2 regions of the Azospirillum sp. A1-3 genome follow, and region 1 is predicted to be linked to the other one. Evidence: predicted binding sites of a transcription regulator. Region 1 holds the regulator's gene; the other holds the start of a gene.
What was found. The regulator PhoB, encoded in region 1, activates phosphate uptake and scavenging genes when phosphate is short. The targets are predictions, from matches to a motif close to TNTCATAAAACTGTCA.
Positions count from the first base shown of each region.

Region 2: the regulator PhoB is predicted to act here: its motif matches at 5,486-5,501, upstream of M5E06_RS28025 (DUF47 domain-containing protein).

Region 1 covers NZ_JAMSLU010000001.1:2,574,056-2,590,019, reverse strand. The annotation lists gene M5E06_RS12510 (FIST signal transduction protein) at 1-644, opposite strand, end outside; gene M5E06_RS12505 (arylesterase) at 648-1,268, opposite strand; gene M5E06_RS12500 (ABC transporter ATP-binding protein) at 1,381-2,148, shown strand; gene M5E06_RS12495 (ABC transporter permease) at 2,347-4,872, shown strand; gene M5E06_RS12490 (Bax inhibitor-1/YccA family protein) at 5,019-5,744, shown strand; gene M5E06_RS12485 (SAM hydrolase/SAM-dependent halogenase family protein) at 5,840-6,568, opposite strand; gene phoB (phosphate regulon transcriptional regulator PhoB) at 6,632-7,336, opposite strand; gene pstB (phosphate ABC transporter ATP-binding protein PstB) at 7,438-8,184, opposite strand; gene pstA (phosphate ABC transporter permease PstA) at 8,274-9,578, opposite strand; gene pstC (phosphate ABC transporter permease subunit PstC) at 9,571-10,953, opposite strand; gene M5E06_RS12460 (PstS family phosphate ABC transporter substrate-binding protein) at 10,997-12,052, opposite strand; gene M5E06_RS12455 (ATP-binding protein) at 12,181-13,815, opposite strand; gene M5E06_RS12450 (helix-turn-helix domain-containing protein) at 13,990-14,595, shown strand; gene M5E06_RS12445 (GNAT family N-acetyltransferase) at 14,608-15,177, shown strand; gene M5E06_RS12440 (NADP-dependent malic enzyme) at 15,322-15,964, opposite strand, start outside.
Region 2 covers NZ_JAMSLU010000006.1:38,340-54,303, forward strand. The annotation lists gene M5E06_RS28005 (hypothetical protein) at 40-291, shown strand; gene M5E06_RS28010 (response regulator) at 466-3,228, shown strand; gene M5E06_RS28015 (hypothetical protein) at 3,250-3,585, opposite strand; gene M5E06_RS28020 (inorganic phosphate transporter) at 3,717-4,730, opposite strand; gene M5E06_RS28025 (DUF47 domain-containing protein) at 4,741-5,385, opposite strand; gene M5E06_RS28030 (hypothetical protein) at 5,654-6,193, shown strand; gene M5E06_RS28035 (hypothetical protein) at 6,524-6,772, shown strand; gene M5E06_RS28040 (hypothetical protein) at 6,865-7,155, shown strand; gene M5E06_RS28045 (hypothetical protein) at 7,251-7,502, opposite strand; gene M5E06_RS28050 (hybrid sensor histidine kinase/response regulator) at 7,984-11,550, shown strand; gene M5E06_RS28055 (response regulator transcription factor) at 11,604-12,341, shown strand; gene M5E06_RS28060 (hypothetical protein) at 12,381-12,701, shown strand; gene M5E06_RS28065 (DNA polymerase IV) at 12,773-13,948, shown strand; gene rnk (nucleoside diphosphate kinase regulator) at 14,074-14,496, opposite strand; gene M5E06_RS28075 (Lrp/AsnC family transcriptional regulator) at 14,909-15,388, opposite strand; gene ald (alanine dehydrogenase) at 15,595-15,964, shown strand, end outside.

The sequences.
Region 1 (15,964 bases):
GTGACGGTGCGCGTCGGCCCGATCGGGCGGCAGCCCTGGGTCAGGGCAGTGGCCACCGGCAGATTTGGCGCGAAGAGCACGCCCGACACGCCGCCCTCAGTGACCGGATCGGCGTCCTCAGCCCCGGCGGCGATCTGCGGGAACTCCCCGCGCGAGGCGGTCAGGCCACCGACCAGGAAGACGCCGGCCTCCTCCGACAAGCGGGCGACCAGTCCGGCCATATCGGCATGGTGAGGATCGACATGGACCAGCGCCAGCGCCGCGCCATGCTTGTCCAGCCAGCCGCCGGCACTGCCGCGCAGCGGCTCCAACCCGTCGGTCAGGGTGGGGAACAGGCGGAAGCTGTCCTCCGGCAGGCGGGCGGCCATGATCGCCATCCCCGGCTCGTCGAACAGGGCCTCGCCGTTGGCCATCACGCCGATGCCGGCGGTGCCGACCCAATGGCGGATGCCGGTGACGCCGCGCAGCAGGGTGACGATGCTGGTCGCATGTTCCGCCAGACCGTCGGTCAGGTAGAGGAAACCCAGGTTGCAGCCGGCGACCGGACCAAGCCGGTCGAGGCAGGCCTTGACCGTCGGTCCCCACTCCGCCCCGGCGGCGCAGGCGGCGTGAAAGCGGGTGTCGCTGTCCAGGGTCACGGTCATGGGTCAGCCTCCGGTTTTGACGGTAGTCTTGCCGATATTGGGGAGGCCGTCGAGCAGCGCGGTGACGGAGGGCAGGATGCGCTCCACGATCACCGCCACGCCCTGGGCGTTGGGATGCATCCCGTCCGGTTGGATCAGCGACCGGTCCAACGCCACCCCGTCGAGGAAGAAGGGATAGAGCGGCAGGTCGTAGGCTTTCGCTAGATCCGGGTAGATGGCGTTGAACTTGTCGGTATAGGGCTTGCCCAGGCTGGGCGAGGCGAGCATGCCGGCCAGCAGGGTCGGGATCTTGCGCTCCGCCAGACTCTTCAGGATGGCGTCGAGATTCGCCTTGGCCTGATCGGGGTCGAGCCCGCGCAGCATGTCGTTGGCACCCAGCTCGACGATGGCGGCGTCCGGCTTGTCGGCCAGCGCCCAGTCCAGCCGCGCCCGGCCGCCGGCGGTGGTGTCTCCCGACACGCCGGCATTGATGACGGTGACGCTGTAGCCCTTGGCGGCCAGCGCCTTTTCCAGCTGGCTGGCGAAACTCTGAGGTTCCGGCAACCCATAGCCCGCGGTCAGGCTGTCGCCCAGCGCCAGCAGCTTCACCGGCTGCGCGGCGTCGGCGCGGTTCGGAACGGTCATCGGTACCCCTGCGGCGAAAAGGAAGGCAAGAGCGGCGGTGAGGGCGCCCATGTTGAAAGCCCGGCGGGTCGTGCCATATGGCGATGGTCCGTTCCGCTTGTGCGAGAGTCGCATGTCCAAGGCTCAGTCCTCTGCAACGTCGTCAAAATCCATCGCCCGGTCTTCCAACGATTCCATCGTTGAACTCGACGACGTCCACCTGAAATTGGACAGCGGTGCCGGACCCGTCAACATCCTGCGCGGCGTGAATCTTCAGGTGGCGGCCGGGGAACGGGTCGGCGTCGTCGGCCCCAGCGGTTCCGGGAAGTCGACCATGATGATGGTGATGGCCGGTCTGGAACGCCCCAGCGGCGGCACCGTCCGCGTCGCCGGACAGGATCTCGGGCGCCTGGACGAGGATGGCTTGGCGCGGTTCCGCCGGCAGCATGTCGGCATCGTCTTCCAGGCCTTCCATCTGGTGCCGACCATGACGGCGCTGGAGAATGTCGCCATCCCGCTGGAATTCGCCGGGGTCGCCGACGCCTTCGACCGCGCCCGCATTGGACTGGAGCAGGTCGGGCTCGGGCACCGTATCCACCATTATCCCGGCCAGCTTTCGGGCGGCGAGCAGCAGCGCACCGCATTGGCCCGCGCCTTCGTCACCGAGCCGTCGCTGCTGCTGGCCGACGAGCCGACCGGCAACCTCGACATCGACACCGGCGCCACCATCGTGAAGCTGCTGTTCGATCTGGCCGAGCGGCGCGGCACGACGCTGGTGCTGATCACCCACGACCAGACCCTCGCCGCACGCTGCGACCGCACGGTGCGGCTGGCCGACGGGCGGATCGCCGACGACGGGCAGGCGGCAAGGCGCGCGAAGCTGCAGGCGGCGGGGGAGTGAGATGGTGAGCATTATTGCGGTCGTTTCCCCCTCTCCCCCCCGGGGAGAGGGTCGGGGTGAGGGGGACGCACGGTGTAGCGTTGCTCGACGCGCAAACCCCTCGTCACTGAAACAATCCTCGCCACGCATCCCCCTCACCCTAACCCTCTCCCCGGGGGGGAGAGGGGACAGGAGCAGGTGCGAGCGGAGGACCACGAAATGACCAACCTCAGCCTCGCGCTTCGCCTTGCCCGGCGGGAACTGCGCACGGGCCTGAAGGGCTTCTGGGTCTTCCTCGCCTGCCTCGCCCTGGGGGTGGCGGCCATCGCCTCGGTGCAATCGGTGTCGAGCGGGCTGCTCGACGGGCTGGCGAGCGACGGGCGGTCGATCCTGGGCGGTGACGTCGCGTTGCGTCAACTCTACACTCCGCCGACCGACGAGCAGATGGCCGCCCTGAAAGCCGATGGCCGGGTGTCGACCTCCGCCGAGATGCGGGCGATGGCGCGGGCGGGCGATGAAACGCGCTCCTCCCTGGTCGAGTTGAAGGCGGTCGACGACCTCTATCCGCTCTACGGCACCGTCACGCTGGAGGGCGTCGGCGACCTGCGGGAGGCGCTGGCGCAGAAGGACGGCCGCTGGGGCGCGGTGATCGAGGCCAGTCTGGTCGACCGGCTGGGCGCGAAGCCCGGCGACACCATCCGCATCGGCGAAGGCGCCTACCGCGTCGCCGCCGTGCTGGACCGCGAGCCGGACCGCGCCTCCTCCAACGCCTTTTCGCTAGGCCCCAGGGTGCTGGTGGCGCTGCCGTCGCTGCAGGCTACCGGGTTGCTGCAACCGGGCAGTCTCACTTGGTGGAGCGCCAAGGTGGCGCTGCCGCCGCAAACCGACCTGAAGGCGTGGCAGGAGGGGTTGCGCACCCGCTTTCCCGACGCGCCCTGGCGGATGCGTGACTACACCAACGCCTCACCGCAGATCGAGCGCTTCATCGACCGCATGACGCTGTTCCTGACGCTGGTCGGGCTGACCGCGCTGCTGGTCGGCGGCGTCGGGGTCGGCAACGCGGTGCGCAGCCATCTGGACTCGCGCGCCCGCACCATCGCCATGATGAAGTGCATCGGTGCGCCGGGGGCGCTGGTGTTCCAGCTCTATCTGGCGCAGATCCTGGCGCTCGCGCTGCTGGGCATCGTCATCGGGCTGGTGCTGGGGGCGGTGGCGCCGCTGGCGCTGGGCCGGCTGCTCGACGGCGTGCTGCCGGTGTCGGCACATATAGGCGTTTATCCGGGGGCCCTGGCGCTCGCCGCGCTCTATGGCGTGCTGACGGCGTTGACCTTCTCGCTGTGGCCGCTCGGCCGGGCGCGCGAGGTGCCGGCGGGCGCCCTGTTCCGCGACGTCATCGCCCCGGCCGGCGGGAGGCCGCGCACGCCTTATACGGTCGCGATGATCCTGTCGGCCCTGGCGCTCGCCGGGCTGGCGGTGCTGACGGCGCACAACAAGCTGTTCGCCCTGTGGTTCGTCGGCGGATCCATCGCCACCTTCCTCGCCTTCCGCGCCGCCGCGGCGCTGGTCACCTGGGGGGCGAAGCGGGTGGGGCGGGTGCGGCGTCCCGGCCTGCGGCTGGCGCTCGCCAACCTGCACCGGCCGGGCAACCCGACGGCGGCGGTGGTGCTGTCGCTGGGGCTCGGCCTGACGGTGCTGGTCGCCATCGCGCTGATCCAGGGCAACTTCTCCCGCCGGGTGTCGGAGACGATCCCGCAGGATGCCCCCGCCTTCTTCTTCGTCGACATCCAGCGCGACCAGTTCGATCCCTTGCGGGACCTCGTGACCGCCGTCCCCGGCACCAGCGCCTTCGAGGCGGTGCCGAGCCTGCGCGGCCGGATCGAGCGGGTGAACGGGCAGGAGGCGGAAAAGGCGCTGGTCAATCCGGAGCAGGCCTGGATCCTGGCCGGCGACCGTGGCATCACCTATTCGGCGACGGTGCCGAAGCATTCCACCGTCACCGCCGGCAGCTGGTGGCCGCAGGATTATGCCGGACCGCCGCTGATCTCCATCCACCAGAGCGTCGCCGAGGCCTTCGGCATCGGTCCGGGCGCCACTATGGTCATCAACATCCTGGGCCGCAGCATCGAGGCCAAGGTCGCCAACGTGCGCTCTGCCGATTTCAGCAGCATGGCGATCAACTTCACCATGGTCTTCGCCCCCGGCACGCTGGAAGGCGCGCCACAGACCTGGGTCGCCACCGTCCGCGCCACGCCGGACGCCGAAACCCAGGTGCAGCGCGCCGTTCTGCAGCGCTTCCCCAACATCACGATGGTGCGGGTCAAGGACGCGCTGGACACAGTGTCGGAGATGCTGGGCCATATCGGCACCGCGGTGCGCATCGTCGCCGGCATCACGCTGGCCGCCGGGACGCTGGTTCTGGCCGGCGCGGTCGCCGCCGGGCATCGCCGCCGGGTCTATGACGCGGTGGTGCTGAAGGTGCTGGGCGCCACACGCGGCGACGTGCTGCGCGCCTTCCTGCTGGAATATGGGCTGCTCGGCCTGCTGACCGCCGTGATCGCCGGCATCATCGGCACGCTGACCGCCTGGGCGGTGCTGACGTTCCTGATGCATTGGGAATGGAGCTTCCTGCCGTCGGCGGTCATCACCACCGCTTTGCTGAGCACCGCGATCACGCTTGCTTTCGGGTTCTATGGTACTTGGCGCGCTCTCGGCCAGCCTTCGGCGCCATTGCTTCGGAACGAGTGACGCCTGAGTCATGAAGCCGCAGGAAAAACGAATCGTGAAAGCTTTTTCATCTGGAAAAAGCCCTGCCGATTCCTATTGAACCGCCTGACGGACTCGCCAATATGTCCTGCGACGGGATCACCCTATTCCACCGAGGAAACCAAACCATGGCAGACCCGACCTATAACCGCTTCGCGACCGTGGGCCGCGCGACAGATCGGGGATACTTCGACGAAGGCCTGCGGCAGCACATGCTGCGCGTGTACAACTACATGGGTGCCGGCCTGATCCTGACGGGTCTGGTCGCCGCGCTCGTGTCGTCCAGCCCGGCCATGCTCCAGGCCATCTTCGGCACGCCGCTGAAGTGGGTGGTCATGCTGGCCCCGCTGGCTTTCGTCATGGTGCTGTCCTTCGGCATCCAGCGCCTGTCCTTCGCATCGGCACAGATGATCTTCTGGGCCTATTGCGGTGCCATGGGCCTGTCGATGTCGGCCATCTTCCTGGTCTTCACCGGGGCGTCGATCGCGCTGACCTTCTTCGTCACCGCCGCCACCTTCCTGGCGATGAGCCTGTACGGCTACACCACGAAGGCCGACCTGTCGAAGATGGGCTCGTTCCTGATCATGGGCGTCATCGGTCTGGTGATCGCCGGTCTGGCGAACATCTTCTTCCAGTCGCCGGCCCTGCACTTCGCGATTTCCGCCATCGGCGTGCTGATCTTCACCGGCCTGACCGCCTATGACACCCAGGCGATCAAGGAAAGCTACGCCGAGGGCTACGATCACGAGAGCACCGGCAAGCTGGCCCTGATGGGCGCCCTGACGCTGTACCTGGACTTCATCAACCTGTTCCAGTTCCTGCTGCAGTTCCTGGGCCAGCGCAACAACGACTGATCCCCAGACATCTGACCAGAGACGCCTGATCGGACAAGCATCGGATCAAGCAGCAGCCGCCCGGAAGCACCCGCTTCCGGGCGGTTTTCTTTTGGTCAGGTCTCAACCGTCACCGGGTCGCCGACCGCCAGCCCCAGCACCCGGTCGGCTCGTCCGCGGTTGACGGCGATCTCCGCCAGCCCGTTGGAGTTCTCGTACCACAGCGGCTGCCCCGGTCCGACGGCTCCGAAGGTGCGGGCGCGAGCGATGCGACTGCCGGCGGCAGTCAACACCGCGTCGGCAGGCAGGGTGGCGGCACGCATCCCGGTCATGGCATTGCCGTAGACGTCGACATAGACGATGCGCGGCAGCTCGTCCGGCCAGTCGGGACGGTCGATGGCGGCGGGGGGAAGGGGGCTGCGCTCGACCGGGCGACCGGTGGCGAGGCCGGCGGCGACGGGGGCAAACAGGTCGCGGCCATGGAAGCTGGCAGACAGCCGGTCCGGGATCCAGTCGATGGTCCAGGCGTTTAGCGACGTTGCACGGCGGGCGATCAGGGCGAACAGGCCGTTGTCGGGGCCGACGAACCAGCGGCCGTCAGCCTCGACCATCACCGGCCGGCGATCGGTGCCGACGCCGGGATCGACGACGCAGAGGAAGACGCTGTCGACGGGAAAGGCCGGTGCGTAGGCGGCCAGCAGATAGGCGGACAGCTGCGGGTCGAAGGCGGGGGCGTCGGCGAACAGGTCGATGACAGGGACGCTGGGCGCCTGTTGCGCCAACACCGCCTTCATCTGGCCGGTGTAGGGGCCGGAAAGGCCGAAGTCGGTGAAGAGCAGGATCATGGGGGCGTTCTCACCAATGCTGCGGTGGTCCTCCCCCATCCTACCCCCATCCCAACCCTGGGCTCACACCGACTTGGTATCCAGCGCATACCCCGCCGACCGCACGGTACGGATCAGGTCCAGTTCGTCCTCTTCGTTCATCGCCTTGCGCAGGCGGCGGATGTGTACGTCCACCGTACGCGGCTCGACGTACACGTCGTGGCCCCACACCAGGTCGAGGAGCTGTTCGCGCGAGAAGACGCGGCCGGGATGCTGCATGAAGTGGCGCAACAGGCGGAATTCGGTAGGCCCGAGATGTACGTCCCGGCCATTGCGGCGTACGCGGTGGGCGGCCAGATCCATCGTCACGTCGGCGAAGGTCAGCACCTCGTCCGTCATGCCGGGGGAGGCGCGGCGCAGCACGGCGCGCATGCGGGCCACCAGCTCGGTCGGGGAGAACGGTTTGGTGATGTAGTCGTCGGCGCCGGAATTCAGGCCGCGCACCCGGTCGCCCTCCTCGCCGCGGGCGGTCAGCATGATGATCGGGATGTCGCGGGTCTTGGCGTTGCGGCGCAGTTGGCGGCAGACCTCCAGCCCGCTCATCAGCGGCAGCATCCAGTCGAGCAGCACGATGTGCGGCGTCTGTTCGCCGGCGGCCAGCAGGGCCTCCTCGCCGTCGCTGGCGGTGGCGACGCGGAAGCCTTCCTTTTCCAGGTTGTACTTCAGCAGCGTCAGGATGTCGGCCTCGTCCTCGACGATCAGGACGAGCGGCTTCAGGGCCGCATTCATGGTGGCTCCGTTGACAGCGCGCGTCTCGACGTTAACCGGCATGGGACAGCCTTTTCAACAAAGGAGGAAGGGGACAGGAGTAGGGCACAGTGGCGCAGGACTCAGCCGTAGCGGCCGGTGATGTAGCCCTGGGTGCGCTCGTCGCGCGGGTTGGTGAAGATTTCCTCGGTGTCGTCGCACTCCACCATCTCGCCCAGATGGAAGAAGGCGGTGCGCTGGGACACGCGGGCGGCCTGCTGCATGTTGTGGGTGACGATGACGATGGTGTAGTTGGCCCGCAGTTCGTCGATCAGCTCCTCGATATGCGCGGTCGCGATGGGGTCGAGCGCCGAGCAGGGCTCGTCCATCAGGATCACCTCGGGGCTGACGGCGATGGCGCGGGCGATGCACAGCCGCTGCTGCTGGCCGCCGGACAGGCTGGTGCCGGGTTCGCGCAGGCGGTCCTTCACTTCCGCCCACAGGCCAGCGCGCTTCAGCGAGGTCTGCACCACCTCGTCCAGCTCGTCCCGTCCGGACGCGAGGCCGTGGATGCGCGGGCCGTAGGAGACGTTGTCGTAGATCGACTTCGGGAAGGGGTTCGGCTTCTGGAACACCATGCCGACGCGGGCGCGCAGCTGCACCGCATCGACGGCCTTGCCATAGACGTCCTCGCCGTCCAGCGCGATCCGCCCCTCGACCCGACAGCCCTCGATGGTGTCGTTCATCCGGTTCAGGCAGCGCAGGAAGGTCGACTTGCCGCAGCCGGACGGGCCGATCAGCGCCAACACCCGGTTTTCCTGGATGTCGAGATCGATGCCCCGCAGCGCCTGCTTGGTGCCGTAGAACACCTTCACCCCGTGGGCGGTCATCTTTTTGGGCAGGGCGGCAGTGGACGCCCGGTCCGGTTGCCGGTCGCCACGGGACCGCAGCTTCAGCGGGCTCGGGATGCTCATGGTGTTCACCACCGTCTCTCGAAAATCTTGCGCAGGATCACGGCCGCCCCGTTCAGCAGGATCAGGACGCCGAGCAGGATCAGGATCGCCGCCGAGGTGCGCTCGGTGAAGGCACGCTCGGGGCTGTCGGCCCACATGTAGATTTGCACCGGCAGCACCGTGGCGCTGTCGGTCAGACCGTGGGGGATGTCGACGATGAAGGCGACCATGCCGATCATCAGCAGCGGCGCCGTCTCGCCCAGCGCGCGGGCCATGCCGATGATGGTGCCGGTCAGAATGCCGGGCATCGCCAGCGGCAGCACATGGTGCAGCACCGTCTGCAGCGGCGAGGCGCCGATGCCCAGCGCCGCCTGACGGATCGACGGCGGCACCGCCTTCAACGCGACGCGGGAGGCGATGATGATGATCGGCAGCGTCATCAGCGCCATCACCAGCCCGCCGACCAGCGGGGCGGAGCGCGGCATGCCGAAGAAGCCCAGGAACACCGCCAGACCCAGCAAGCCGAAGATGATCGACGGCACCGCGGCGAGGTTGTTGATGTTCACCTCGATCAGGTCGGTCCAGCGGTTCTTCGGCGCGAACTCCTCCAGATAGACGGCGGCGGATATCCCGACCGGCACCGACAGCGCCATGGTCACCAGCAGCGTCAGCAGCGAGCCGACGATGGCGCCGCCGATGCCGGCCTGTTCCGGCTCGCGGCTGTCGCCGGCGGTGAACAGGGTGGTGTTGAAGCCCTGCGCCAGCGCGCCCGAGGCCAACAGCGCGTCGGCCGCCGCGACCTTGGCGTCGCTGAGGCCACGCTCGCCTTCCGGCAGGTCGCGGCGATAGCCGCCCTTCACCAGCTGGTCGATCTGGTCGTCGGCGCGGATCCAGACGGTCTGCGTCGTCCCGACCAGCGCCGGGTCCTTGGCGACCATCGCCTCCAGCTCATACGGCGCGCCCGACGACAGCAGGTCGTTCAGCACACGGCGGCCGGCGCGGTCGGTCACCTGCGGAAACTGGGCGTAGAGGGCGCGGCGCAGCAGGACGGTGTAATTGCGGTCGGCGACCTCCGCCGGGTCCAGCGTCACCTCCAGCCGGATGCGCGCCTCCAGGAAGGCACTGGCGCCCTTGGCGACGATGGAGCCCAGCAGCAGCAGCAGGATCAGTGCCGCCAGCGCCACCGCGGCGGCGCCGGCCAGCCGGAAGCGGCGCTCCGCGGCATGGCGGGCGCGCAGCCGGCGTGCGAAGGCTTCGCCGCGCAGGCGCGATTTCACGGGGGTTGTGGATGGCGTCACGGCCGCCACGTCCTGCTCGACGAGGTCAGTCATATTTTTCCCGATAGGTCCGGACCACCCGCAGGGCGACCATGTTGAGGCAGAGCGTGACGAGGAACAGCACGAGGCCAAGGCCGAAGGCCGACAGCGTCTTCGGGCTGTCGAACTCCTGGTCGCCGACCAGCAGCGTGGCGATCTGGGTGGTGACGGTGGTCACCGCCTGCAACGGGTTGGCGGTCAGGTTGGCGGTCAGGCCGGACGCCATGGTGACGATCATCGTCTCGCCGATGGCGCGGCTGATCGCCAGCATCACCGCGGCGACGATGCCGGGCAGCGCCGCCGGCAGCACCACCTGCCTGATGGTCTCCGACTTGGTGGCGCCGAGACCGTAGGAGCCGTCGCGCAAGGATTGCGGCACCGCGTTGATGACATCGTCCGACAGGGAGCTGACGAAGGGGATGATCATCACCCCCATGACGATGCCGGCCGCCAGCGCCGATTCCGAACTGACGTCCAACCCCAGCGCTTCGCCCACTGAACGCACGAAGGGCGCCATCGTCAGCGCGGCGAAGAAGCCGTAGACCACGGTCGGGATGCCGGCCAGGATCTCCAAAGCCGGCTTCAGCCAGGTGCGAACGCCGCGCCCGGCATATTCCGACATGTAGATCGCCGCCATCAGCCCGACCGGCACCGCCACCAGCATGGCGATGACGGTAATCAGCAGCGTGCCGGCGAACAGCGGGATCGCGCCGAAGGAGCCGCTGGACCCGACCTGATCGGCCCGCATCGCCATCTGCGGGCTCCAATGGGTGCCGAACAGGAAGTCGAGCGGCGAGACGACGGTGAAGAAGCGCAGCGCCTCGAACAGCAGTGACAGGACGATGCCGATCGTGGTCAGAATGGCGACCAGCGAGCAGACGACCAGCGCCACCCGCACCACCCGCTCCACCGCCGGACGGGCGCGCAGGTCGGGACCGATGCGGTGGCGGCCCCAGGCCAGCCCGGCGACGGCGAGGCTGGCGCCGACCGCCAGCAGGCTCCAGTCGGCAAGATCGCGCAAGGCGGCGTAGCGGCGGGCCGCCTCCGTCACCAGCGGATCGGCCTCACGCCCGGTGGCGATGCCGTGGGCGAGATTGAGGATGTCGGCCTTCAGCAGGGCGACCGACTGGCCGTCGCCGGTGGTCAGCCGGTCGGGCAATGATGACAGCACCAGTTGCATCGCCAGCCAGCCTTCCGACGCTGTCCAGGCGACGAACAGCAGCAGCGCAGGCAGACCGGCCCACAGCGCGACATAGACGCCGTGATAGGAGGGGACCGAATGCAGCTCCGCCACCCGTCCGCCGACCGACGACGCCGCGCGCGACCGGCCGATCAGGAAGCCGATCACGGTGAGCAGGGCCAGGATCAGGGCGAGGAGGGTCAGCTGCATGCGGGTCGCTTCGGCGGAAAAGAGGCAGGCGGAGAAGGGCTGGTCAGAACTGGAGCGGGGTCAGGTTGACCGCCTCGATGCGGGCGGCCTCGCGCAGCGCCTTCGGCTCCGGGATCAGGCCCTTGTCGACCAGATAGCCGTCGTCGCCCAACGCGCGTTCCGAGGTGTATTCGCCGATGAACTCGCGGATGCCCGGAATGACACCGGCATGGGCATTCTTGACATAGATGTAGAGCGGGCGCGCCAGCTCGTACTTTCCGGCGGCCACCGTCTCCGCCGTCAGGTCGACCCCGTCCATCTTCGCCGCCTGCAGCGTGTCACGGTTCTGGTCGAGATAGCTGTAGCCGAAGACGCCGAAGGCGTTGGGGTTGGCGGTCAGCTTCTGGACGATCAGATTGTCGTTTTCGCCGGCCTCGACATAGGCGCCGTCCTCGCGGATGGTCATGCAGGCGCGCTCACGGGCCTTTTCGTCGGGGACCGCCTTGGCGACCTCGGCCACCTTCTTGCAGCCTTCCAGCATCGCCAGCTCGTTGAAGGTGTCGCGCGTACCGGAGGTGGGCGGCGGACCCAGCACCTCGATCGCCGCCTTGGGCAGAGACGGGTCGATGTCGGACCACAGCCGGTAAGGATTGGCGACGAGCGCGCCATTCACCGGCACTTCCTTCGCCAGCGCCTTCCACAGCACGACGGTCGACAGCGACACCGGAGCGGCCTTTCTGGACGAGGCCAGGGCAATGCCGTCATAGCCGATCTTCAGCTCGGTGATCGTGGTGACGCCGTTGGCGGCGCACTGGTCGACTTCCGACTTCTTGATCCGGCGCGACGCGTTGGCGATGTCGGGATGGGCCGGGCCGACGCCGGCGCAGAACAGCTTCAGCCCACCACCGGTGCCGGTCGATTCGATCACCGGGGTCTTGAACTTGCCGGTCTTGCCGAAGGCCTCCGCCACCGCGGTGGTGAAGGGGAAGACGGTGGAGGAGCCCACCGCGCGGATCTGGTCGCGCGATTGCGCCGATGCGGGGGCGGCGGCGAGGCCGAGCGCCAAGGCCAGAGTCAGGGCCGGGGCGGTCGCGGCGAAGACATGCGTCCGGGTGGTCACGGGTGCCCCTCCTTGAGGAAACGGAGACTGGTCCATCGGAATGGCGCGGACCATAGACCGGGAGGGCGACCGAATGATTGCGTTTTTATGACACTTTCATGACGGCGTCACAGAATGATGGGTTTCTCTCACTCCCCACCGAATCCCCTGTCCCCCCCGGGGAGAGAGTTAGGGTGAGGGGGGAGCGCGGCGGGAGCTTTGGAGAACACACGCAGTGCTTCCCCCTCACCCCGGCCCTCTCCCCGGGGGGGAGAGGGAGAAACCGCCTCTCCCACCGCCGGCAGATAAACCGTGAAGGCGCTGCCCACCCCGACCTCGCTTTCGATGGTCAGCCGGCCACGGTGGCGGTTCAGGATGTGCTTGACGATGGCCAGCCCCAGCCCGGTGCCGCCCATGGCGCGGGATCGCGCGGCATCAACGCGGTAGAAGCGCTCGGTCAGGCGGGGCAGATGGGTGCGGGCGATGCCGTCGCCCCGGTCGCGCACCGACACCGACACCATCGCGGTGCCGCCACGCAACGCGCGCTTGTCCTTCACCGCACCGCCGGATGCGGGCAGGCCAGTGAAGCCCACCGCCGCTCCGTCGGCCAGCGCGACAGTGACGGTCACGTCGGTGTCCTCGCGCGTGTATTTGATCGCATTGCTGACGAGGTTCTGGAAGACCTGGGTCAACTGGTCCTCGTCGCCGACGACGGACGGCAGATCCTCCGGCGCTTCCAGCCGCAGGCGGATGCGGCGCTCCGCCGCCTTCAGCTGCAGCGCGGCGATGACGTTCTCCAACTCCTCCACCACATCGACCCAGCCGCTGGGCGGCATATGCTCGTCCAACTCGATGCGGGACAGCGACAGCAGGTCATTGACCAGCCGGGTCATGCGGCTGGCCTGGTCATGCATGATTGCCAGGAAGCGGCCCTGCGCCTCCGGATCGTCACGGGCGGGGCCGCGCAGAGTCTCGATGAAGCCCAGCAGCGAGGACAGCGGCGTGCGCAGTTCGTGGCTGGCGTTGGCGATGAAGTCGGCGCGCATCTGCTCCGACCGGCGGGCGGCGGTGACGTCATGCAGGGTCAGGATCGCCATGCGGGCGACGGTGGGCGGGCGCGGCGCCGACTCCTCCTCGATCTCGCCATCAAGCAGGGACGGATCGGGTTCGGGCACCAGCCGCTGGAAGGGCTTGACCTGCGCTTCGAAGCTGCGCTCCACCGGGACCGGCAGCGTGAACTCGATGATGCGGGACGCACCGCCGCGCAGAACCGAATCCACCGCTTCCAGCACCGCCGGCGTGCGCAGGCACGAAGAGAGGTCGCGGTCGACGACCTTGTCGCCGAACAGCTCCCGCGCGGTCCGGTTGGCGCGCACCACCTGCCGTTCGGCATCCATCAGCAGCAGCGGGGCGGGCAGGGCGTCGATCACCGCTTCGTCGGCGTCGAGCTGCATCCGCACGCTCTCGGCCCGGCGCAGGCCGACCCGGTGCAGACGGCCGATGGTCGCGGCCAGCGCCTTCAAGGCGGGCGGCGTGCCGGCCGGAGCCAGCGGCTCGTCGGTCTCGGCCAGCCGGGCAGCGTAGTCGGTCATCGCGTCGGCATCGCCGCGGTAGGTGCGCAGGACCAGGACCGCGCCCACCAGCGCCGCCGCAGCCGCGGCCAGCGCCAGCCCGCCATGCAGCGCCCCGGCATGGACCGCCCAGGCGAGCACAGCGGCCATCGGCACCAGCATCAGCAAGATCGCGGTCAACAGCGGGGCGGGCGGCAACGCCTTCGGGCGCATGGGGTCGGCACCGGGTTCGAGTGTGGAGCGGGGCGGGCAGCGTGACGGTCGGTCCTTTTGCACGGCCCTTCTACACCATCGTCGCGCACACCGCGCGACGGTCATAAAAGATTCATGGGTATGACAATGCGGTGGATCGTTGACTCCAATATCTTGGAGCAGCATTCTACCTTCATGGAAAGTGCTGGAAACGATATCGACAGCCGTCTCGCCACCCGATTGCGCGCGCTGCGGGCGGATCGGGGCCTGACGCTGGATGGTTTGGCCGAGCGCTCGGGCGTCAGCCGCTCGATGATCTCGCTGGTGGAACGGGGGGAGAGCAGCCCCACGGCCTCCGTGCTCGACCGGCTCGCCGCCGGGCTGGGGGTGACGCTGGCGGCCTTGTTCGCGGAAGCCGAGCGTGAGGACGCCAACCCGGTCGCCCGCCGCGCCGACCAGATCGCCTGGGTCGACCCCGCCACCGGCTATCGCCGCCGCAACCTGTCGCCGCCGGGCTATCCGTCGCCCATCGAACTGGTGGAGGTGGAGCTGCCGCCGGGCGCCCGCGTCTCCTACGACAGCGGCAACCGCGCCGCCACGGTGGAGCAGCAGGTCTATCTGCTGGGCGGCACCATCGAACTGACGGTGGGGGAGGTGACGCACCGGCTGTCCACCGGCGACTGCCTTGCCATGCGGCTCGATCGGCCGACCGGCTTCCACAATCCGACCGACCACACCGCCCGCTACATCGTGGCGCTGACCACCGACGGGCGCCTTGGCTTAAACGCGGTTAAACGCTGAAAGGAGCATGCGATGGACAGTGCCTGCCTTGACTCCGGCCAGCGAAGGGGGGAGAGCGGCGCCGCTGCCGTGACGGTGCGCGTGCTGTCTTCTGCCGAGGCTCACGCAGCCGTGCCGGGACTGACCGACCTACTGCTGGATTGCGTGGCGGGCGGTGCGTCGGTCAGCTTCATGGCGCCGCTCGACCGCGCCACCGCCGAGAGCTTCTGGGGCCAAGTGGTTGCCGGAGTGGAGCAGGGGAAGCGCATCCTGCTGGTGGCGGAGGACGGGGAAGGCGTGCTGGGCACCGTCCAGCTTGTGGTCGGCCAGCCGCCGAACCAGCCGCACCGGGCCGACCTGTCCAAGATGCTGGTCCACCGCCGCGCCCGCCGCCGTGGCGTCGGCGCCGCCCTGATGCAGGCGGCCGAGAACGCAGCTCGCGCCGCCGGCAAGACCCTGCTGGTGCTGGACACCGCCTCGCCCGAGGCCGAACGGCTGTATGAGCGGGCCGGCTGGGTGAAGGTCGGCGTCATCCCGAACTACGCCCTGTGGCCGCAGGGTGGGCTCTGCGATACAACGTATTTTTACAAGGCGCTGGGGTGAGGCCTGGGCTCTCCTTCTCCCCGCTGGAAAGAAGGTTGGGATGAGGGGGTTCGGCGCAGTCGAAGACGTTCGGCAAGTGCGTCCCCCTCACCCTGACCCTCTCCCCAGGGGGGAGAGGGGACTCACGGTTGGGGACGCCTCACCTCACCAGGGCAGCGAATCATGCGCCGCCAGCGCTGCGGCGGTGACGATGTCGTTGACCGAGGCGCCCATGGTGACGATCTGCGCCGGCTTGTCCAAACCGATCAGCAGCGGGCCGATCATCTGGCCGCCGGCCATCTTGTTCAGCAGCTTGGCCGAGATGTTGGCGGAATGCAGGCCGGGCATGATCAGCACGTTCGCCGGACCGGACAGCCGCGAGAACGGGTAGACCCGCTTCATCAGCTGATAGTCCAGCGCCACGTCGGCCGACATCTCGCCGTCATACTCGAAATCGACCCGGCGGCTGTCGAGGATCGACAGGGCTTCCCGCAGCGGATCGGTGTTCGGGTGCGGCGTCTGGCCGAAGTTGGAGAAGGAGAGCATCGCGATCCGCGGCTCGTGCCCCATCTGCCGGGCCTTGGCCGCGGCACCGACCGCGATGTCGGCCAGCGTCTTGCCGTCGGGACGGACATGGACGGTGGTGTCGGCGATGAAGACGGTTCGGCTGCGGGTGATGAACAGGTGCAGGCCAAACACCGGCTCGCTCGCCTTCGAGTCGATGACCCGGCGGATTTCCTCGTACGCGACGCCGAAGCTGCGGGTCAGGCCGGTCACCATGGCGTGGGCATCGCCCTGCGCCACCATG
Region 2 (15,964 bases), on a different contig from region 1:
TTTCCCCAGTGACCGCCCCCACTTCGCACCCGTGACCTGATGGCCCCTTCGATCTTCAAGCGCTACAAGCTCCACTTCACCCGCCCGCTGCCGGGTTTGCGTCCGGGACGGCCGGAGCGCGACGCGATGGTGGAGCGGGTGCGGCGGTTGGCCAGCGAGAACGGCATGGCCGGCGACCTGCACACCATCGCCCCCAACGCCGGCTTCGGCATCCTCGAAGTCCGCTGCACCGAACGTCTGGCCCGCCGCCTGTCCGATCTGTCGGAGATCGAAACCGTTCAGGAAGCCTGACCGATCCTTCCGAAAACCGGCGGACCATCAGGACAAACCCCAAGGGGCCGCCCGGTCGAATCCGGCATCCGACCGCCCGGATTCGTGATAGTTTGAGCCTGAAGCATTGTTCGGGCCGCACCGTGCATGGTCACCATAAGGTGGCACATGAGGGCGGCATAAGAAGGGGGATTCGTGGGACGCTTCCTACGGGGCGCGCTGGTGATGGTCGTGGTGCTGGCCGCGTTGGCGGGCAATGCGGGCCACCGGATCTACCACGATTACCAGGACACGCTGCAGCGCCGCTTCGCCATGGTCCGGGACATGGCCCGGCTGGTCGACGACCATGTCCACCGCACGGTGCGCACGGCCGACGTTGCGCTCGACCAGACCGCGGCGATGGTGGCGGAAGCCGGCGGCCCGCAGAAGGTCCGCGACCTGAAGCATTGGACCCGGCTGCGCGAATATGCCGCCCAGGTCGAGGGCGCCGACGCCATCTGGATCTATGACGCCGATGGCCGGACCGTTCTGGAATCGGCCAGCTTTCCCAACCGCATCGCCGACTTCGCCGATCCGGCCGGGCTGGAGGCCCTGCGCGGCGGCACGCGCCTGCATGTCGGTGCGGCGCAAACCGTCCGCAGCGGCGGTCAGCCGCCGGTCTTCCCGGTCTCGCGTCCCCTGTATGACGATGAAGGGCGTTTCGTCGGAATGGCGTCGGCAACGATCCGGGTGGACTCGCTGACCGATTTCTACGCCCTGCTTGGCGTCGAGTTCGATCCGCTGATCGGCGTCTACGGCCCGGCCGGCGAGGTCATCGCCCGCCGCCCGGCTCCCCTGGAGTCGGCCGGCAAATCGGTGGCCGGCGGGCTGGTGTTCCAATCCAAGTTGCGCGAGGCGCCGGAAGGCCAATTGCTGCTGCAGTCGGTGCTGGACGGGGTGTCGCGCATCGCCGCCTACCGGACGGTGCGCGATTATGGTCTGGTGGTGCTGACCGGCATCGGCCGGGACGAGGCGATGGCCGATTGGCGCACCCGCACCCTGCACACGGTGCTGGAGACGATCGTCGGGCTGCTGGCGATCCTGGCGATGCTGGGTTGGGGCCTGCGCTACCTCGACCGCGAGCGCAAGGCGCAGGTGGCGCTGGCCGAGGCGCGCAGCGCCGTGGAGCGGACCAGCGCCGAGCGCGACGAGACAGCGCGACTCGCAGCCGAGCTGGACAAGGCCCGCGACATGGCGGAGACCGCACGCCGGGCCGCCGAGGCCGCCAACCACGACAAGAGCGAGTTCCTGGCCGGCCTGAGCCACGAGTTGCGCACGCCGCTGAACGCGGTGATCGGCTTCTCCGACCTGATCGCCCGCGAGGCGGAAGGGCCGGTCGGCACGCCCTCCTATCGGCAATATGCCGCCAATGTCCGCGATTCCGGCCAGCATGTGCTGGAATTGATCAACGAGATCCTCGACCACGCGCGGGCGGAAGCCGGGGCGCTGACGCTCGAGGAAGGACCTTGCGACCTGGAGGATGCCGCCGATTTCGCCGTCCGCATGCTGACCCCGCGGGCCGAGCATGCCGGCGTGCTTCTATCGGCGGTGGTGGAACCGGCGGTGCTCAACCTGCACGGCGACGACCGCCGCATCCGCCAGATCCTGCTGAACCTGATCGCCAACGCGGTGAAATACACGCCGTCGGGCGGGTCGGTGACCCTGTCCGCCGCCCTGGACGACGGCATGCCGGTGATCCGCGTCATCGACACCGGACTTGGCATCCCGGCCGAGGATCTCGACCGCGTGCTGGAGCCCTTCGCCCGTGCCGGGAACGCCGCCAGTCGCGAGGCGGAGGGCACCGGACTGGGCCTGCCGCTGACCAAACGGCTGGTCGAACTGCATGGCGGCACCCTTTCTCTGCGCAGCACGCTGGGCGTCGGCACCACGGTGACGGTGCGCCTGCCGGCGAGCCGCCTGCTGCCGGCGGAGCCGGCCCCCAGGGCGTCCAGGACGCCGCCGGTCGGGCCCGCCGCCACCCCCGATTCTGTTCCGGACCTTACCCCGGATACCGCCCTGAATTTTGCCGCGCCGCCTCCCAGTCCGGCTCCCGTTCCGTCCTGGGCGCCGTCCTCCGGGCCGCTGTCGGTCCTGCTGGTCGACGACGACCCGACGGTGCGCGACATGGTGGCCGGGCTGCTGCGCGGCTGGGGGCATCGGGTGATCGCGGCGGCCAACGCCAACGAGGCGCTGGTGGTGCTGGACGGGCCTGAGCCGCTGGACCTGCTGCTGAGCGACGTCGTCATGCCGCCGGGCATGGACGGGACGGAGCTGGCACGGCACGCCGCCCGCATGCGCCCCGGCCTGCCGGTGCTGCTGGCCTCCGGCTTCGCCGCCCATGCCGCCGGCACCCCGTCCGCCTTCGGTCCCGACGTCGCGATGATCGCCAAGCCCTTCGCCATCGACGACCTGCGCCGGCAGCTCGCCCGCGTCGCCGCCCGGCAAGGCGGCTCCGCACGTCCGGCGACGGCCGCCGGTCCGCCCTCCCCACCCCCGACCGACCGTCCCGCCAAACGCTCCCCCGGACCGCCGCGCCTGCTGATCGCCGAGGATTTGGCGATCAACCGCGAATTGCTGGCCGCCCTGTTCCGCGACAGCGGTTACGCCATCGATCTGGTGGCCGACGGTGCCGCGGCGGTGGAGGCGGTGGAGGCCGGCGACTACGACCTCGTGCTGATGGACGTGCAGATGCCGGGCATGGATGGGCTGGAGGCGAGCCGCGCCATCCGCGCGATGCCGCCGCCGCGCGGCGACCTGCCGATCCTGGCGCTGACCGCCGGTTCATCCCAGGAGGAACGGCGCGAATGCGGCGAGGCCGGGATGAACGGGCATGTCGGCAAGCCCTATGACCGCGAAATTCTGCTGCGTCAGGTCGCCCGCATGCTCGACGCCACGCGGAGCCGCACCGGCACCGCCTGACGCCGCTCAGCCCGACGCCACTCAGGGCTGGTCGAACACCCGCGGGAAATGGGCGAGCCGGCGGCCGAACAGGCTCTGCGGCGCGGAGTCGGTCGCCGCCGGCGCCGTCTGCGCCTGCGCCATCCCGGGGGGCATCGCCGCGTTGGCCGGCAGCGCCGTCACCGGCAGGGGCGTGGACGACAGCGCGCGCGCCGAGGTCGGGCGCGGACGGCGTTCGGACTTCTCGGGCGGGGCGTAGAAATGCAGGGTCAGCTGGCCGTCGGCTTCCGCCGCATAGGGCAAGCCGGGGACCGTCCGGCGTTCGGTGCCGGGAAACACATACTGCTCACCTTGATCGGTGCGTTCGATATGCGGCATGACCGGTATCCTGTCTCCACCGCACCGATCCTGCCGTTACCGCCCTTGCGGGTCAAGGCCGCGCTGCATCACGAAGGGCTTATCCGTTCGCCCCATCGTTCTGCGGGCGTTCTCCCCCCGGAAAGGCGCCCTTACGGGCGCAGCAGGGCGGCGACCAGCAGGTAGGACAGCCAAGCGACGATGCCGGAGGCGGGAATCGTCAGCACCCAGGCCCAGACGATTCGGCCCGCCAGACCCCAGCGCACCGCCGAGGTGCGGCGGGCGGAGCCGACGCCGACGATGGCGCCGGTGATGGTGTGGGTGGTCGACACCGGAATGCCCAGCCACGTCGCGCCGAACAGGGTGATGGCGCCCGCCGTCTCGGCGCAGAAGCCCTGATAGGGCTTCAGGTCGGTGATGCGCGAGCCCATGGTGCGGACGATGCGCCAGCCGCCCATCATCGTGCCCATCCCCATCGCCACCTGACAGGCGATGATGACCCAGAAGGGGACGTGGAAGGTATCGCCCAGCATGCCCTGGCTGAACAGCAGCACGGCGATGATGCCCATCGTCTTCTGCGCGTCGTTGCCGCCATGGCCCAGGCTGTAGAGCGCCGCCGAAACCAGCTGGAGATGGCGGAACTGCCGGTCGACCGTGAAGGGGGCGGCGCGGCGCAGCGCCCAGGACGCCACCAGCATCAGCAGCAGCGCCAGCAGCAGGCCGATGCCCGGCGACAGCACGATGGCGACCGCCGTCTTGGTGAAGCCGCTGGCGACGATGGCGCCGAACCCCGCCTTGGCGATGCCGGCCCCGGCGATGCCGCCGACCAGCGCATGCGAGGAGGAGGACGGCAGCCCCAGCCACCAAGTGATCAGGTTCCAGCCGATGGCGCCGATCAGCGCCGCCAGGATCACCGCCGGGTCCATCACCAGCGGATCGACCAGCCCGGTGCCGATGGTGGTGGCGACATGCAGGCCGAAGAACAGGAAGGCGATGAAGTTGAAGAAGGCCGCCCACAGGACCGCCAGCTTGGGCGACAGCACGCGGGTCGACACCACGGTGGCGATGGAGTTCGCCGCGTCGTGCAGGCCGTTGATGAAGTCGAAGGCGAGCGCCACCAGAATGATGAGGACGATCGCCGGCAGACCGAGTTGCAGGGCCTCCATCGACGCGGCCTCAGACCTGATCGAGCGTGATGCCCGCGACAAGGTCGCCGACGTCGTCGCAGCGGTCGGTAACCGCCTCCAGCATCTCGTACAGCTCGCGCCGGCCGAGGAAGGCGATCATGTCCGGCTTCTCCGCGATCAGCGCCTTCAGCGCGTCGCGCAGCACATCGTCGGCCTCGTCCTCCAGATCGGACAGCCGGCCGCAGAGATGGTCGATCCGCTCGGCGTTGCGGGCGATGGAGCCCAGGAGCGGCATCAGTTCCAGCAGCACGTCGGCCTGCTGGCGGATCAGGGCGACGAAGCGGCGCATCGGCTCGTCGAACACCTCGACGCCGTACAGGCCGGCATGGCGCGGCACCTCGTCCATCAGGTCGATGGCGTCGTCCAGCGCGTTGATCAGCGACAGGATGTCCGACCGGTCGAACGGCGTGATGAAGGCGCGGTGCAGGTCGCGCCCTGCATCCTTGGCAACGCGGTCGGCGTCCTTCTCCACCCGCTTCAGCGCCGCGATCTTCTGCGTGCGGTCGTCCGGTTCTGCGTCCATCACCGCTTCCAGGGCAGCGGCGGCGGCCACGATGTGACGGGCCTGCTCGACGAACTGGTCGACGAAGCGTTCCTCCTTCGGCATCAGCGAACGGAATGCGCGCAGCAGCATGGGACGGTGACTCGCCTGTATCTGGATAGGGGACTGGTGAGATTTCGGGCTGCTCTTACCACGCTTCGCGGTGCGGTGCAGCGGCAGCATGTCATGTAAACGCCATGAAAACGTCATTCGGTAGCAAAATCGCCACAGGTCGCGGCATATCGCCGCTTTTCCCGCCACCGCACCGGCCGGACCGCGCCCCATAAGGGGGGCCATGGAAAGCCGCCCGCCGCCTCCCCAAATCTCCCGAAGGCCCCTCTTCGACCGCAGGTCCTCCCGCATGACGTGCCCGACCAATCCCCTCCGCCGCTTTGCGTTGCCAGCCATCGCCGCCCTGCTGCTGAGCGCCGCGCCGCTGCACGCCCAGACGGCGCCTCCCGCGGCGCCTCCCCCGGAGGAAACGGCCGGCCGCTGCAGCCCCACCGTCTCGGCCGCGCTCGGCGCCTGGGACACCGGTCTGGCGGCGGCGGAGCGGTTCGGCGACAAGGCGGTGGCGGTGGCGCGCGAGAAGGGGCGGGAGTATCTGCTGCCGCTGCTGGGCATCGACCCGAAGACGGCGCAGCCCGATGCCAGGGGCGGCGACACGACCGATGATCTCGGCCGCGCGCTGGAGGAAAGCCGCGACGACCCGCAACGCCGCGCCGCGCTCTGCGCCGCCATCACCCGCGCCGCCGACGAGGCGAAATCCTCCGCCGGCGCCGGGCTGGACGCGCTGAGGCGGGCACTGGACAATTGGCAGCTTTCGCCGCCCGCCACCCCGACTCCGGCTCCAACCCCGGCCCCGGCCCCGCCGAAGCAGGACGGCCTGATCCGGACCTGACCGGCGGCAATCGCCGCCTCCACCCCATGGGCAAAACCGCGCCCGGCGCAAGAGGGGATTGCCGAAGGACCGGCCCGGAATTTGCCGCGTCAGACCCGCGAAACGGTCACAGGCGGAATAATTCGCCCCGACCTATGTTCATGCTGGTATCGGCCGGTCCGCGGCGGCATCGTCAAAGCGTTTTCGCCGAAACGGGCGCCGGGACGTGCGATGTGGCACCATCGTTGAATTGTCACAGCCGAACGTCATAGGCACCGTTGTGGAATCTGGTCCGAAGGTCTAGTCTGTTCGTGTTCCCAACAAATTCCCGAACATGGGAAGGTGCCATCCATGAATCTGCACAGTCTGGCCAGCGACATGGTTCAAACCGTCCTGGCCTGTGAAAAGGCGCTCCCCGGTCGGGCGAACGCCGATGACCAAGATCTCGCCCGGCACATCCTGGTCGAACCCGACCACGCCTGGCATGTTTGCGAGACCTATGCCCGCGCCGTCTGCATTCCGGTCGAACAGCTCCCGGTCAGCCAGCTCCGCGGCCTCATCAGCGACATCGTCCTGTCGAAGCTTCCCCGTTACGACTGAGTTTCTCGATCCCTAGGGCCGGCACCGTATCCGGCGATGGCCGGAACGATCCGGGTTTTCCAATCCCGCACTCCAAGTTCCGTGGTGCCACCATGGCGATCGAGCTTCATTCCTTCACCGTAACGCTGGCCGTCGCGGATGCGACCGGTTGCGCCAGCGCCGCCGAACACCGTGCCCGCATCTGGAGGGCCGTGTCCGAACTGTCGGCCGCCGTCCGCAATGCCGGCATGGCGACCGAGGCCCGCTTCCGCGGCCAGGACCGCCAGGGCCATGTCCTGTTCGAGGCGACCGACACCGGCGCCGCCTTCCTGCGCGGCCTTCCCGTCATCGCCAGCGTCGACGACGCGCGCAGGAACGGCGGGCGCGTCCAGCTTCGCCACTGAGCGGCCGGCGACTCCGCCGCCGCCGCAAAAGCGAAGGCCCGCCGCTCCGATCCGGGGCGGCGGGCCTTTTCGTTTTCGGCGATTGCGGGAACCGTTCAGCGTGCGCGATGCCGCAGCGGCCGGACGTTGCTTTCGGTCTCGACCTCTTCCTCGGCCGGGCGCACCTTCTTCAGCTGGACGATGAAACGCTCGGCACCATTCTCCATGACGGCGATGCCGGTCAGGCCATGCGCCCAGTCACAGGGAACGACGTGGATTTCCTTGATGGTGGCGGTGCCGGCCGCCAGTTCCGCACGGTCAAGGACCACGTCCCCGACCCGGAATCCCAAATAGGCGTCGATCAGCATTCTCTTGGGCGTCCGTCTTCCGTTTCAGGCCACGCACCGGGTCCGGCACCGACGGCCGGTCTCCCTCACGATGGACCATCTTGCCATAGATTGGACCGTTCGTGGCGCTTTCCCAGCGAGGACGACGCAGTAAACCGACCGGGACCCCCGTTTGCCCCACGCTCCAGGCCCAAAACAGGAAGCGCGGAAGCGGCCGTCCCCGTACGAGGGAGGAGACGGAAACGGCCGCTTCGGCGGTCCCGGACCCTGAGCGGATGCCCAAGGTCGGGAGCAGGAACGCCGGCCGTCGCACCAGCGGCGACCGGGACGGCGGCGTCCGGCAGGCGCAGAATAGTTCGAACTTCGAACCATACGCGCCCCCTACCTTCGTTCAGGGCTGCACAGTTTTTGGGCAACTGCGAGACCGGCCGTTGTTGGCGGGTCGAACCTTGGGATAGGGTCAGGCACCATTTCCCCTCCCCCGGCAAGAGGTCCGTCGGTCGTGCAGAGTTGGCTGGTGCTGGCCGTTTCGGCGGCCTATCTGGGGGTGCTGTTCGCCATCGCCTGGTGGGGCGACCGCCGCACCGCCGGGGGTGGGCTGCTGTCGGCGTCGCCGCGGACGGCCGCCATCCTCTATGCGCTGACGCTGTGCATCTACAACACCAGCTGGAGCTTCTACGGCTCGGTCGGGCGGGCGTCGGCCAGCGGCTTCGATTTCCTGCCGATCTATCTGGCGCCGATGATCCTGCTGCTGGCGGCGCGGCCGGTGCTGACCAAGACCATCGCCATCACCAAGGCGCAGAACGTCACCTCCATCGCCGACTTCATCGGCGCCCGTTATGGCAAGAGCCAGGCGGTGGCGGCGCTGGTGACGCTGACCGCGCTGGTCGGCGTTCTGCCCTACATCGCGCTTCAGCTGAAGGCGGTGGCCGCCAGCTTCGACGTGCTGACCGCCCCCTCGCTGGCCGCCCCGGCCGCCCTGCCGCCGCCGATCTGGGGCGACACCGCCTTCGCGGTGGCGCTGTCGATGGCGGTCTTCACCATCCTGTTCGGCGTCCGCCACATCAACGCCAGCGAGCATCACCGCGGCCTGATGCTGGCCATCGCCTTCGAAAGTCTGGTGAAGCTGACCGTCTTCGTGGCGGTGGCGGCCTTCATCGTCTGGGGCATGTTCGACGGCTACACCGACCTGCTCGCCCGGCCGCAGGCCGACCCGCTGCTGTCGCCCGATTTCACCGACCCGACCTGGTGGTCGAACACGGCGATCTCGATCATCGCCTTTCTCTGCCTGCCGCAGATGTACCATGTGATGACGGTGGAGAATGACAGCCCCCGCCATCTGCGCGCCGCCGCCTGGATGTACCCGACCTACCTGCTGGCGCTCAGCGCCCTGATGATCCCTATCGCGGTGGCCGGTCTGATCACCTTCGGAGATGGCATCAACCCCGACACCTTCATGATCACCCTGCCCATCGCGGCGGGGGCCGGCGGCTTCAGCCTGCTGTCCTTCATCGGCGGCCTGTCGGCGGCGACCGGCATGGTCATCGTCGCGGCGGTGTCGCTCAGCACCATGCTGTGCAACGACGTGGTGATGCCGCTGCTGCTCAGCCGCCCCCGCTTCGCCGCCCGCGTCGGCCGGCGCGACATGGTCGGCACGCTGCTGCTGGTGCGGCGGCTGTCGGTGCTGGGGATCCTGCTGCTCGCCTATATCATGCACCGGCTGGTCGATCGCGATTACCCGCTGACCGTCATCGGCCTCTTGTCCTTCGTCGCGGTGGCGCAGTTCGGGCCGGCCTATTTCGGCGGGCTCTACTGGCCGCGCGCCAACCGGGTGGGGGCGCTGGCGGGGCTGGGCGCCGGCTTTCTGCTGTGGGTCTACACGCTGCTGGTGCCGTCGATGGGCGGCATCATCCCGGTGTCGGCCGATTTCCTGGATTTCGGCCCCTGGGGCATCGTCTGGCTGCGCCCGCAGGCCCTGTTCGGGATCGACGGGCTGGACCCCATCTCCCACGCCAGCCTGTGGAGCCTGCTGGCCAACCTGATCGCCTTCGTCGCCGGATCGCTGCTGGCCCGCCCCAGCTCGGTGGAGCGCACCCAGGCCGTCTTCTACACCACCGCCACCGCCGACCGGGACGAGGACGACACCCCCCAGGCCCTCGCCAAGCTGGCCGACCTGCGCGCGCTCGCCATCCGCTTCGTCGGGGCGGAGCGCGGCAACGCCGCCTTCGACGCCTACGCCGCCAGAGGCGGCCTGCTTCACCTGGTCGGCCGCAAGGGCGAGGGCGGTCCCGCCGACCTCGACGCCGTCCGCTTCACCGAGACGCTGATCGCCGGCGCCATCGGCGCGGCGTCGGCGCGGGTGGTGATGGCCGCCTCGCTGCAGGGCCGCTCGCTGTCGCGCGGCGACGCCATGGCGATGCTGGACGAGGCCTCGGAGGCCCTGCGCTTCAACCGGAAACTGCTCCAGGCGACGCTGGAGAACATCGGCCAGGGCATCTGCGTGATCGACGCCGATTACCGCATCGCCGCCTGGAACCAGCGCTATCTGCAACTGCTCGACCTGCCGGCCGACATGGTGCGGGTGGGCGTGCCCTTCGCCGACCTGATCCGCTTCAACGAGCGGCGCGGCGAGTACAGCGCCCACGACATGACGGCGCTGCTGACCAACCGCGACACCGCCAACCAGCAATGGCCCTACCGCTACGAGCGCCGCCGCCCCGACGGCACGGTTCTGGAGATCGTCGCCAACCCGCTGCCGGAAGGCGGCTACGTCTCCACCTACACCGACGTGACCGAGCGCTACCGCGCCGCCGAGGCCCTGCGCGAGGCCAACGAAAGCCTGGAGCAGCGCGTACAGGAGCGCACCGACGCTCTCCAGCAGGCGAAGGCGGAGGCCGAGACGGCCAACGCCAGCAAGACCCGTTTCCTCGCCGCCGCCAGCCACGACCTGCTGCAGCCGCTGAACGCCGCCCGCCTGTTCGTCTCAGCGCTGGAGGAGAGCATGCGAGGGGCCCTGCCGACGCCCGATCAGCGCGCTGCCGAATGCGGCATGATCGACAACGCCGCCGCTTCGCTGCGCTCGACCGAGATGCTGCTGGGCGGGCTGCTCGACATCTCTTCGCTGGACGCCGGCAATGTCCGGGTGCAGATGCGCAGCTTCGCCCTCGACGAGCTGCTGGGCGGGCTGGGGGTGGAGTTCTCCGCCCTGGCGCAGGAACGCGGCCTGACGCTGAAGGTGGTCGGCTGCGGCGCGGTGGTGCGGTCGGACCCGCAGCTTCTGCGCCGCATCCTGCAGAACTTCCTGTCCAACGCCATCCGCTACACGCCCAAGGGCCGGGTGCTGCTCGGCTGCCGGCGGCGCCGCGACCCCGTCCATGGTGACCGCCTGCGCATCGAGGTCTGGGACACCGGCCCCGGCATCCCGGAGGCCAAGCGCCGCGAGGTGTTCGAGGAGTTCCGCCGGCTGGGCGGCGAGAATGGCGGCGGCAACCCGGCCGACAAGGGTCTCGGCCTCGGCCTCGCCATCGTCGACCGCATCGCCCGGCTGCTCGGCCATCCCGTCACCCTGCGCTCCACCGTCGGGCGCGGCACCGGCTTTGCGGTCGAGGTGCCGTTGGAGCAGGCGCGCGCCACCCCGGTCGACCGCCCGGTCTCCACCCCCGCCGCCCTGTCCGCCGGGCTGCTGGTCCTGTGCATCGACAACGAGGAGCCGATCCTGGCCGGCCTGCGCGCCCTGCTCGGCCAATGGGGCTGCCGGGTGGCGACGGCGTCGGACGTCACCGGGGCGCTGGCGGCGCTCGTTCCCTTCGACGGGGCGCTTCCCGATGTGGTCTGTGTCGATTATCACGTCGGTGACGGCCAGACGGGGCTTGCGGTTCTGGAGCGGTTGCGGGAATTGTGGGACCGTCCGGTCAAGGGGCTGCTGCTGACCGCCGACCGTTCCGAAGCGGTGCGGGCCGAGGCGGAGCGTTGCGGCTGCGGCGTGCTCTACAAACCGGTGAAGCCGGCGTCGTTGCGCCGCTTCCTGAACGGGGCGGCGCTGCAGACGGCGGCCGTGGCCGAGCGATAAGGCCGGAACCGGACAAAAGCCGGGCGGCCGCAAATGGGGGGAGTGCGGAAACCATGGGCGAGGACAGCGCGGTAAGCGAACCAACGGCGTCCGGACAGGCGACGGCTACAGAAGCGGCCACTGAAACGACCGCTGAATCCACCACTGAAACGACGATCGTCATCGGCGACGACCATCCGCTGGTCCAGGCCGCCTTGCGCGACGCGCTGGGCAAGGCGATGCCGGAGGTGCGGGTGATCGAATGCCCGGACCTCGACTCGGTGATGACCGCGGTGGGGCGGCGGCCGGACGACATCGATCTCGTTCTTCTCGACCTCAACATGCCCGGCACCAACGGCTTCGCCGGCCTGTTCCTGATGCTGGCCCATCACCCGACCGTGCCGGTCGCCATCCTGTCGGCCCTGCAGGATTCCGACACCATCCGCCGGGCGCTCGCCTATGGCGCCTCTGGCTACATCCCGAAATCGCTGTCGATGCCGGCGATGGCCGACGCCATCCGCGCCATCCTGTCGGGCGAAACCTGGGCGCCGCCGCTGTCCGCCGCCTCGTCGGAAGCCGACGAGACCGATGCCGCCCGCCGCTTCGCCTCGCTGTCGCCGCAGCAACTGCGCATCCTGACGATGATCGTCGACGGCAAGCTGAACAAGCAGATCGCCGGCGAGCTGAACGTGTCGGAGCAGACGGTGAAGGTCCACGTCTCCAGCATCCTGCGCAAACTGAACGTGGTCAGCCGCACCCAGGCCGCCGTCGTCGCCGGCCGGCTGGCGGTGGGCGGGGATGTGCTGCGGTGATGCCCGTTTCTTTCCACTGACTGCAACCCGAGCGCCACCATGGTCATACTGCTCAGCCTGTCGCTGACCCTGTCGCTGGTCGTCCTGCTCGGTGCCGCGGCGATGGAGCGGGCGGCGATCCTCGGCCGGATCAACGGCGCCAACGGGCTGACGATCCTGGTGGCGTTGATCGTCTCCGCCGCCGCCTCCCTTGTCGTTTCCCTGCTCGCCGGCTGGATCGGCGGTTGGAGCGCGCTGTTGGCGGTCCTGGCAGGGTCGGCCCTCTACCACTGGGCAATGGCGAAGCTGCTGCTGGGCAGCTTGCAGGCCCTCGCCTCGCGCATCGCCGCCGGCGACCGGGCGAAGTCGCCGTCGCGCTGACAACCATCCCGTTCTTCCTTTGTACGCATAAGCTGGCGGTTCGCATGCCGCTTTGCTAAGCTGCCGCCACCATGACCGCCGCCCTGCACAGCGTCTGCCGCGACTGCGCCGCCGCCCTGCCGGGCGAAGTCACGCGCTGCCCGAAATGCGGCAGCCGGCGGCTGTTCCGCCATGCGGAGCTGCACAGCCTGTCCATCGGTCACATCGACTGCGACAGCTTCTATGCCACCGTGGAGAAGCGCGACCGGCCGGAGCTGGCCAGCCGACCGGTGATCGTCGGCGGCGACGACCACCGCGGGGTGGTCGCCGCCTGCTGCTATGTCGCGCGGATGTCGGGCGTCCGCTCCGCCATGACGATCCGCGAGGCGCTGGACCGCTGCCCCGACGCCACCATCATCCGCCCCAACATCGCCAAGTACAAAGAGGTCGGCCATCAGGCCCGCGCGATCATGGAGGCCTTCACCCCCCTGGTCGAGCCGATCAGCATCGACGAGGCCTATCTCGACCTCACCGGCGTGGAGGAGCGCCTCAGCATCAGCCCGGCCCAGGCGCTGGTGGAAATCGTCCGCCGTTTCGAGCGCGAACTGCGCATCACCGCCTCCATCGGCCTCAGCTACAACAAGCTGCTGGCGAAGATCGCGTCCGACCTCGACAAGCCGCGCGGCTTTTCCGCGCTGGGCCGGGCGGAGGCGGCGGCCTTCCTGGCGCCCAAGCGGGTCACCATCCTGTGGGGCGTCGGCCCGGCGCTGGAGCGCAAGCTGTTCGCCGACGGCATCACCCGCGTCGGCGACCTGCAGGACAAGGACGAGCATTGGCTGGTCAAGCGCTACGGCGCCATGGGCCGGGTGCTCTACAGCTACGCCCGCGGCGAGGATTCCCGCCGGGTCCATCCTGAGTCGCCGAGCAAGAGCATCTCGTCGGAGGAGACCTTCGACTGGGACGTCACCACCCTGCCCGCCCTGGCACAGGAATTGCGCCCGCTGGCCGACAAGGTCGCCCGCCGGCTGGAGCGCGAGGGGCTGCTCGGCCGCAGCGTGGTGCTGAAGCTGAAGACCAAGGATTTCCAGCAGCTGACCCGCTCCCGCCGGGTGGAGCCGACCCGGTCGGCCGAGGCGATCCTCGCCGCCGGCATCGCCCTCCTGGAGCGCGAGGTCGACGGCCGTGCCTTCCGCCTGATCGGCATCGGCTGCACCGACCTGACCCACCCGGAAACCGCCCCCGACCCGGAACTCGACCTGTTCGGGTGAGAGGGATCATGAAAGGTCAGCGCCCTTGGCACAGGGCTGTATTTCCCATCAGACGGCACGAACCGGAGCACCGTCGCAAGGCTGGAGGATGGGCGTGCACCGCGATGGAATCTTCCGACCACGGATCATGCGGCGACGGCGCGCCCGCCTGCAATGGGAGGCTCGACGGCCAAAACGGTAAGGGTCTTCGCCTCGCCCTCGCGCGTGTACCATGTGATCGACTGTCCTTCCGCGACGCCAATGAGGGCCGCGCCAATAGGGGTCAGCACCGACACCCGACCGGCCGCGAGGTCGGCATCACCCGGATAAACCAGGGTGACAGTCCGCTCCTGTCCGGTTACCTCATCCCGGAACGCCACGCGCGCGCCCATCGAGACCACCGTCGTCACGAGTTCGCCGGCATCGATCACCGCAGCGCGCTCCAGTTCGACCGTGAGGTACGCGTATACATCGGGCAACCTCTCGGAAACCGCCTCTACCAGAGCCGAGAGGCGGTCATGGTCGGTGGCGGTCAGCACGATGGGCGGAAACTGGTCTGCGGGACGCATCAAGGTCTTCCTTCGCTTTTCTCGGCATGCGCAACCGACTGCCAAGCGACGCCCCCCGGTGGGCGCCTCATCGGTCATGCAGCGGTTGCACGTGATAAACCCGCGACCGCATGGATGCGGTTCGAGCGGCTCTCTTGGATTCGGAGACGATGTTGGCCCCGGACGGTCCGGGAGCCTTGCCTCAGGCGACCAGATCCGGGGCGAGCGAGCCTGCGTGAACGCGGCCTGCACGTAGGAGGTTACGGATATGGCGGGGCGGCAGTGTCATGGTTCCCCGAACTTGGACAGGTTCGCTCCGGAATTCAAGGATTACACGATCACGACGGTGGCACGCGGCCCTTCCACTCCCTGAAGCAGGCCCGTCCTGAGCGAACGTGCCCTCTTGGGCAAGAGGAAGACGTTCCCTCAACGGTCAGTCGGCGGACTCCTCCAGCGCCGGCAGGCTGCCCGGCCGGACCACGCTGCGGATGGCGAAGCTCGACTGGATACGCACCACGCCCGGCAGGCGCGACAGCGAGTCCTTGTAGATGCGGTCGTAATCGGACGGGTCCTGCGCCACCACCCGCAGCAGATAATCGGAACTGCCCGACAGCAGAAAGCATTCCCGCACCTCCGGACAGCGGCGGACGGCGGCGTCGAAGCGGCGCAGGTAGTCGTCGGTCTGCCGTTCCAGCGTGATCTGGACGATGACCGTCACCGACCGCTCCTCGTCCGCCGTTTCGATGATGGCGGTATAGCCGCGGATCACGCCGGAATGTTCCAGCATGTGCAGGCGGCGCAGGCAGGCCGATGGCGACAGCCCGACCTCCGCCGCCAGCTTGGCGTTGCTCATCCGGCCGTCCTTGCGGAGAAGGCGCAGGATCTTGTGGTCCAGGGCGTCCAGGGCGTGCATGCAACTTTATTCGAAAACGTGGCGGATCGTGCGAAAGCTCCACCACACTATGGGGGATTCATGCAAGGCTTTGCAGAGATTCTCTCCGTCCGCCCGCCGTATAGTGACTTTACTGAGACAATCCGCCACACCGATGGTTTCCCCGGATACCAGATCGGGTCGGCCCAGATTGGCTGAGTCAGGCGCTTGGATCGGGGAGTTCTCGCATGGTCACGCGCATCGGCGTTCCCAAGGAAATCAAGAACCACGAGTACCGCGTCGGGCTGACGCCGGCCTCGGTCCGCGAACTGGCGGCGGACGGTCATGCCCTGCTGGTGCAGAGCGGCGCCGGTGCCGAGATCGGCTTTTCCGACGAAGCCTACCGCGCGGCGGGGGCCGAGATCGCCGCCTCCGCCGAGGAGGTCTTCGCGAAGGCCGACCTTATCGTGAAGGTCAAGGAACCGCAGCCGGCGGAATGTCGCAGGCTGCGCCCGGATCAGGTGCTGTTCACCTACCTGCACCTCGCCCCCGATCCCGAACAGGCCCGGCTGCTGATGGAAAGCGGCTGCACCGCCATCGCCTATGAAACCGTCACCG